Regions from separate parts of the Williamsia herbipolensis genome, predicted to be linked through region 2. Evidence: predicted binding sites of a transcription regulator. Region 2 holds the regulator's gene; the other holds the start of a gene.
What was found. Region 2 encodes LexA, which represses DNA repair genes until DNA is damaged. Its sites were predicted from a motif close to CGAACANNTGTTCG; they were not measured.
Positions count from the first base shown of each region.

Region 1: the regulator LexA is predicted to act here: its motif matches at 2,358-2,371, upstream of cofD (2-phospho-L-lactate transferase).

Region 1 covers NZ_CP108021.1:1,288,515-1,291,772, reverse strand. Annotated here, with positions in the region: gene OG579_RS05895 (coenzyme F420-0:L-glutamate ligase) at 1-1,126, opposite strand, end outside; gene cofD (2-phospho-L-lactate transferase) at 1,116-2,123, opposite strand; gene OG579_RS05885 (WhiB family transcriptional regulator) at 2,617-2,898, shown strand; gene OG579_RS05880 (metallopeptidase family protein) at 2,968-3,258, opposite strand, start outside.
Region 2 covers NZ_CP108021.1:279,102-282,359, forward strand. Annotated here, with positions in the region: gene OG579_RS01240 (phosphoenolpyruvate--protein phosphotransferase) at 1-635, shown strand, start outside; gene OG579_RS01245 (SDR family NAD(P)-dependent oxidoreductase) at 658-1,521, opposite strand; gene lexA (transcriptional repressor LexA) at 1,606-2,286, opposite strand; gene OG579_RS01255 (LysM peptidoglycan-binding domain-containing protein) at 2,489-2,980, shown strand; gene nrdR (transcriptional regulator NrdR) at 3,104-3,258, shown strand, end outside.

The DNA of each region.
Region 1 (3,258 bases), 1.0 Mb from region 2:
CGGCACGCGTGCGTGCGGCGTCGGGGTAGTCGTGTGCGCCGTCGAGGGCGAGCATGGGTATCACGAGTTCGGGGGCGTCGTAAAGCAGCTGTCCGCGCGCGACGCGGCGTTCGATCGACTCCTCGTCACGTCCGTCGGCCGCGAGGTCCCGACGCCAGCGATCGGCCATCGCGTCGAGCAGGCGGATCCGACGTTCCCGGTCACGCACCCACACCAGACGTACCGGGTGGGTGTGGTGCGGCGCGGGGGCGGTCAGCGCCTCGGCGAACGCCGCGTCCATGACCTCCGGCTCCACGGGTTCGGTGGTGAAGGCGCGCACCGAGCGGCGGGTGAGGAGGGCCTGACGTCGACCGAGGTCGATGGCCTCGGTGGTCCCGAGCCAGAACAGGTCCTCGTCACCCGGGCGGACGAGATCGCGTGCGCCGGAGCCGTCGTCGTGGGGTCGCAGGCCGCGCACGATGGCGACGGGCGTCTCGATCAGCTTGCCCTTCACCAGATCCGCGGCCGCGGCGATCTCGTCGGCCACGGCGATGTCGGTGACGATCAGCGGGTTCCCGTGCGGATCGACGCTGCCGTCATAGGGGTGGGTCACCGCGATGCCGGCCGAGCCGATGGCCGCGTCGATCTGGCCGTTGCGCCAGGCGCGTCCCATGGTGTCGGTGACGATCACCGCGACGCGCACACCGGGATCGGCGGCCAGTCGGTCGCGCAATCGTCGGGCGCTGGCGTCGGGATCGACGGGCAGCAGCGCCAGCTGGTCGGTGTCGATGTTCGAGCCGTCCACCCCGGCCGCCGCCTGCACGATGCCGAGCGCGTTCTCCGTGATCAGCGTGCGGTTCTTGCGTGCCAGGACGCGCACCGATTCGGAGTCGATCAGCGTGCGCCGCAACGTGTCCCGTTCCTCGGGATCGATCGGTGCGGTGACCATGCGGCCCTCGATCTTCGAGAACACCTTGCTCGTCACCACCACGACGTCGTCGTCGCGCAGATCCGGTGCGGCGCCGGCGATCGCGGCGGCCAGATCGTCCCCCTCGACGAAGCGGGGGAGACCACGGACCCCGATGATCTCGAGCGTGCCGGTGGCCGCGTGATCGCCGGTCGCAGGCGGGCGGGGATCAGCGGTCATGTGCGACACCGACGAGATCGCAGGCGTCGCGGACCATCTGGGCCGTCGTCTCCGGATCACTCATGACCAACGGCACCTCGCGGGTGGCGATGCCGGGGATGTCGGCGCCGTCGCCCGGTGCGACCAGCCAGCCGTCGAGGATGCCGGTGCCCGATCGTGCGCCGTAATGGGCGCCGATGGCCTCCGACGTGGTCTCGACCCCGATCACCGACAGGCACTCGTCGGCCATGCCGCGCAGGGGAGCCCCGCCGATCACCGGCGAGATCCCCACCACCGGAGCCTTCGTCGCGCGCAGGGCGGCGCGGATGCCGGGAACGCTGATCACGGCGCCGATGCTGACGACGGGGTTGCTGGGCGCCAGCAAGACGATGTCGGCGTCGGCGATCGCCTCGAGGACGCCGGCGGCCGGCGTCGCCTTCTCCGAACCGACCTGAGCGAAGCCGTGGGTGGGGATCTGGGCCCGGTAACGGACCCACCACTCCTGGAAGTGGATCGCCACCTTCGCGTCGTCGGGGTCGCCGCTGCGGTTGACCACCACGTGGGTCTCGTGGCGATCGTCGGTCACCGGGAGCAGTCGCACACCGGGCTGCCACCGCTTGCACAGGGCCTCGGTGATGTCGGTGAGGGTGTAGCCGGCGTCGAGCATCTGCGTGCGGATGAGATGGGTGGCCAGATCGCGGTCGCCCAGCCCGAACCAGTCCGGATCGGCGCCGTAGGCGGCCAGCTCCTCCTTGGCGTTCCAGGTCTCGTCGGTGCGACCCCACCCGCGTTCGAGATCGATGCCCCCGCCCAGGGTGTACATGCACGTGTCGAGATCGGGACAGATGCGCACCCCGTGCATCCACGCGTCGTCGCCGACGTTGACGATGGCGGTGACGCCGGAGTCCGACGACGTGGACTCGGCTCCGGCGGGAAACGGGGTGCGGCCGAACAGATGGCGCGCACCCTGCAGGAATCGGGCGCCACCGACGCCACCGACGAGAACCGTTGCCTTCACGACCGCCCACTCTAATGGGCGTGGTGACGACCGGCCCGTGGCCATCGAGACCCGACCGAGACATCCGACACGCCAGTGGTGCGACACTCCGGTGGTGTCGTGTCGCGGAATACCGGACCGGCAGTGGTATTGGCAATTTCGCCGTTTCGCTTGACCGAGACACCGGCGTACGTGTCTAATCACACCAGTGTCATTAGCGTTTTGTGATCGAGAATCGTTGAGCGACTTCGTGTTCGATCACACGTTCGAACAGGCCCGACGGCCCGGTTCGTACGCGGTGGCACCGGCTGTACCCATGCACCACGATTCTCGCACCGGCTGCGCCCCTGCGGCGACGGTCATCACCCACCTCGGTCGCCCTGCGGCCGCAAACGAATTCACGAGGAGCCCGGCGATGACTTTCGAGCACCGGATGGGTGACGGATTCCCGTCGAACCACGCCTACCCGTCGGCGGAGAGCGCCGCGGAGTCCGCGCCCGCGTTCGCACCCGCCATGCCGTCCACCCCGCACCTGAGCCTCGTCACCGACGACTTCGATGCCCTCTTCGACGACATCGAGGACCAGTGGCAGGACCGCGCGCTGTGCGCGCAGACCGACCCCGAGGCGTTCTTCCCGGAGAAGGGCGGCTCCACCCGCGAGGCCAAGCGCATCTGCTCGGGCTGCGAGGTGAAGGCCGAGTGCCTCGAGTACGCACTGCACAAGGACGAGCGCTTCGGCATCTGGGGCGGACTGTCCGAGCGTGAGCGCCGCCGCCTCAAGCGCGGCATCATCTGACCGGGCACCGCGTCCCGCGACAGCGCGCCTGACCGCCTCGAGAACCTCTCCGTGGCTGTGCTTCTCGGGTCAGTGCGGTTCGGGATCGATGGTGTCCTCGTCGAGCCCGAGATGTGTGGCCACCTGATGGACCAGGACCTCGTGGACGAGGTCGAGCAGATCGGCTCCCTTGTCCGCGCGACTCTCCAACGGCCGACGGAAGATGACGATCCGCGCCCGTGACGGACGCCCGTTCGCGTCGATACCCGCCGGCAGCAGCCGGGCCAGGGGGATGGCGCCGTCGGCGGTCACCTCGTCGGGCCACTGCACGGTCTCGGGATCGCGGGGGAGGACCCGCGGGATCTCGTCGACCGCGAGGTC
Region 2 (3,258 bases):
AGGCCAACCCCGCTCTCGGTGTGCGCGGTCTGCGGGTGGCGTTCGGCAACCCGGGTCTGCTCGACCGGCAGCTCGACGCGATCGCGGCCGCCGCCGAGGCCACCGGCTCGTCCCCGTGGGTGATGGCCCCGATGGTGGCCACCGCGACCGAGGCGCGCGACTTCGCGGCGAAGGTGCGTGCCCGCGGCCTGGTCGCCGGGGTGATGATCGAGATCCCCTCGGCCGCCCTGCTCGCGCCGTCGATCCTCGCCGAGGTCGACTTCGTGTCGATCGGCACCAACGACCTCACGCAGTACACGATGGCGGCCGACCGCATGTCCGCCGAACTGGCCTACCTCACCGACCCGTGGCAGCCAGCCGTCCTCGCGCTGATCAACATGGTCGCCTCAGCGGGTTCGGCGACCGGCAAGTCCGTCGGCGTGTGCGGTGAGGCCGCCGCCGACCCGTTGCTCGCCTGCGTGCTGGTGGGCATGGGGGTCACGTCACTGTCGAGCGCACCCGCGGCCGCGGCGGGGGTGGGTGCGGCGCTGGGTCAGGTGACCACGGCGCAGTGCCGGGCCGCGGCGCAGGCGGCGCTGGCGACTGCGGATCCGGCAGATGCACGGGCCGCCGCGGCGGCGCCACTGCACGCCTGACGGCGACGAGGGTCGATCGGGTTCACCGCCGGTGAGCTCGGTCCTCCACCTCACGCACGAGGCCGATCATGGTCGGATCACGGTGCAGGGCGGCATCCGACAGCGGGTTGACGATCCCGCGCAGTGCGGCGACGGGGATCCACCGGCGTGGCACCTGGATGCGCGGTGACCGGGCCTCGATCCCGTCGGCGACCGCCAGGCCGACCCGTCGGGGTTTGATCGGCGTGAGCAGGGGACGCGGGAAGGCCCGCTTGATCAGCGCGGTGGCCAGTTCGTCCTTGCCGAAGGCGACGTCGGCGATGGGGGTCGCGACCCATCCGGGGTAGAGCACCCCGGCCGTCGCACCGTGGGCCGCGAGCTCGCTGCGCAACGCGCGTCCGATCTGTTCGACGGCGGCTTTCGACGCCGCGTAGGGCGCGTTCACCATCCCGTTGAGATAGGCGTACGTCGACGAGGTGACGAGGACGTGGCCCCGGGAGTCGATGATGTGGGGCAGTGCCGCCCGCACCGTGTTCCACACGCCCATCAGGTTGACGCCGATGACGCGCTCGAACACGCCGTCGGCCACGCTGGCCACGGTGTCGGCCGAATCTCCGCTGGAGATACCGGCGTTGGCGAACACCACGTCGATCCGTCCCCACCGCGCAACGGCGCGATCGACTGCGTCGGACAGGTCAGCGGGGACCGTGACGTCGGCGCGTGCCGCGAGCACGCGGTCGGGATCGAGTCCGCGGACGGCGTCGTCGACCGCCGCCTGGGAGAGGTCGAGTGAGACCACCCGGGCACCGCGGCGATGCACCTCACGGACGACCTCTCGCCCGATGCCGCCGGCGGCGCCGGTCACGACGACCACCGCCCCGTCGAGGACCAATCGCTGCGCGCCCATCACTTCTCCTGTCGTCCGCCGAACGGGGAACTCAGTGTGACACGCGGCGTGGTCAGATGGGATCTGCGGGGTGCGTGCGGTCGATCAGAGGCGGCGCATGACGGTGACGACCTTGCCGAGGATGGCCGCCTCGTCACCCGGGATGGGCTCGAACTGCGGGTTGTGGGGCATCAGCCACACGTGTCCGCCGGTGCGCTTGAAGGTCTTCACCGTGGCCTCGCCGTCGATCATCGCCGCGACGATGTCGCCGTTGTCGGCGACGTTCTGCTGGCGGACGACCACCCAGTCGCCGTCGCAGATGGCGGCGTCGATCATCGACTCGCCGACCACCCGGAGCAGGAAGAGCGCGCCGTCGCCGACGAGTTCGCGGGGGAGTGGGAAGACCTCCTCGACGGCCTCCTCGGCGAGGATGGGCCCGCCGGCCGCGATCCGACCGAGGACCGGGACGAAGGTCGGGGTCGGCAGCGAGAGTGCATCCGACCCGCCGCCGTCACCGGGATCGGCGTCCTGGACGTTCACCGCGCGGGGGCGGTTCGCGTCGCGCTTGAGGAAGCCCTTGCGCTCCAGGGTGCGGAGCTGATGGGCGACCGACGACGTGGAGTTGAGGCCGACCGCGTCCCCGATCTCGCGGATGCTCGGGGGATAACCGCGCTCGCGGACCGACGCACGGATGACCTCGAGGACCTTCGCCTGCCGAGGCGTCAGATCGGCCTCGCTGATCGGGCCGTCGGCGAAGTCGGTGGTGGTGACGGTGGTGTCGGACACGGTGTCCCTCCTGTCGCGGCCCGCTCCCGACCGGTCTGTTCGAACGGTTCGGACGACGCGCGGACCTGCTGTCACCTGGGACAGTAGTGCAGCAGATAACAACTTTCAAACATTTGTTCGACCGTGTCGGGACATTGTCGGAGGTGCGTGATACAAATCGAACACACGTTCACTCGAACGTCTGGTCGATGAGGAGCACGTCATGAATCAGACTCTCACGCGTCACAGCAGCACCACCGGCTACGCGGGTCACCGGCCCGCCGGAGCCACGGTCGAGCGCGCGCCGCGTCCGGCGCCGCGCCCCGTGCCCGCACGGCGCCGCCCCTCGGGTCGGCCGGTCGCGGCACGCCCCGCGGGCGTCGTGTGCGCCGACGGACGCCGCCACGCACCGGTGTCGCGCCGTCCCGCCCCCATCGGATGGGGCGCGGCCATCGTCGCCGGCATCGCCCTCGCGATCGCGGTGTGGTCGGTCGTCATCGGTGGGGCGGCCGCCACCGAGTCGACCGCCGCGCCGATCTCCGGCACCTCCGTGGTCCACGTCCGCGGCGGGGAGTCGTTGGGCGAGCTCGCGCAGCGCGTCGCCCCGGATCGGTCGACGTCTGCGGTCGTCGCCGACATCAGGGAGCTCAACCACATGAGCGGATCGGCCCTCACCGCCGGCCAACCGCTGCTCGCGCCGCTCTACCGGAACTGACCGGTGTGTGACGGTCGACCCGGGTCGGTATCCTCGCGACCGTGGGTCCACATCGGACCCTGTGACGCCCCGGGGTCCGTCCTCGACGCGCGTCGCCCGCGGATCAGGTTCGAGGACACGTCGATGCACTGCCCCTTCTGCAAGCACGAGGACACCCGAGTGGTCGACTCGCGTGTTGCCGACGAGGGACAGGCCATCCGCCGCCGCCGTTCGTGCTCGAACTGCGGCCGTCGGTTCACCACGGTGGAGAGCGCGGTGCTCGCCGTCGTGAAGCGCAA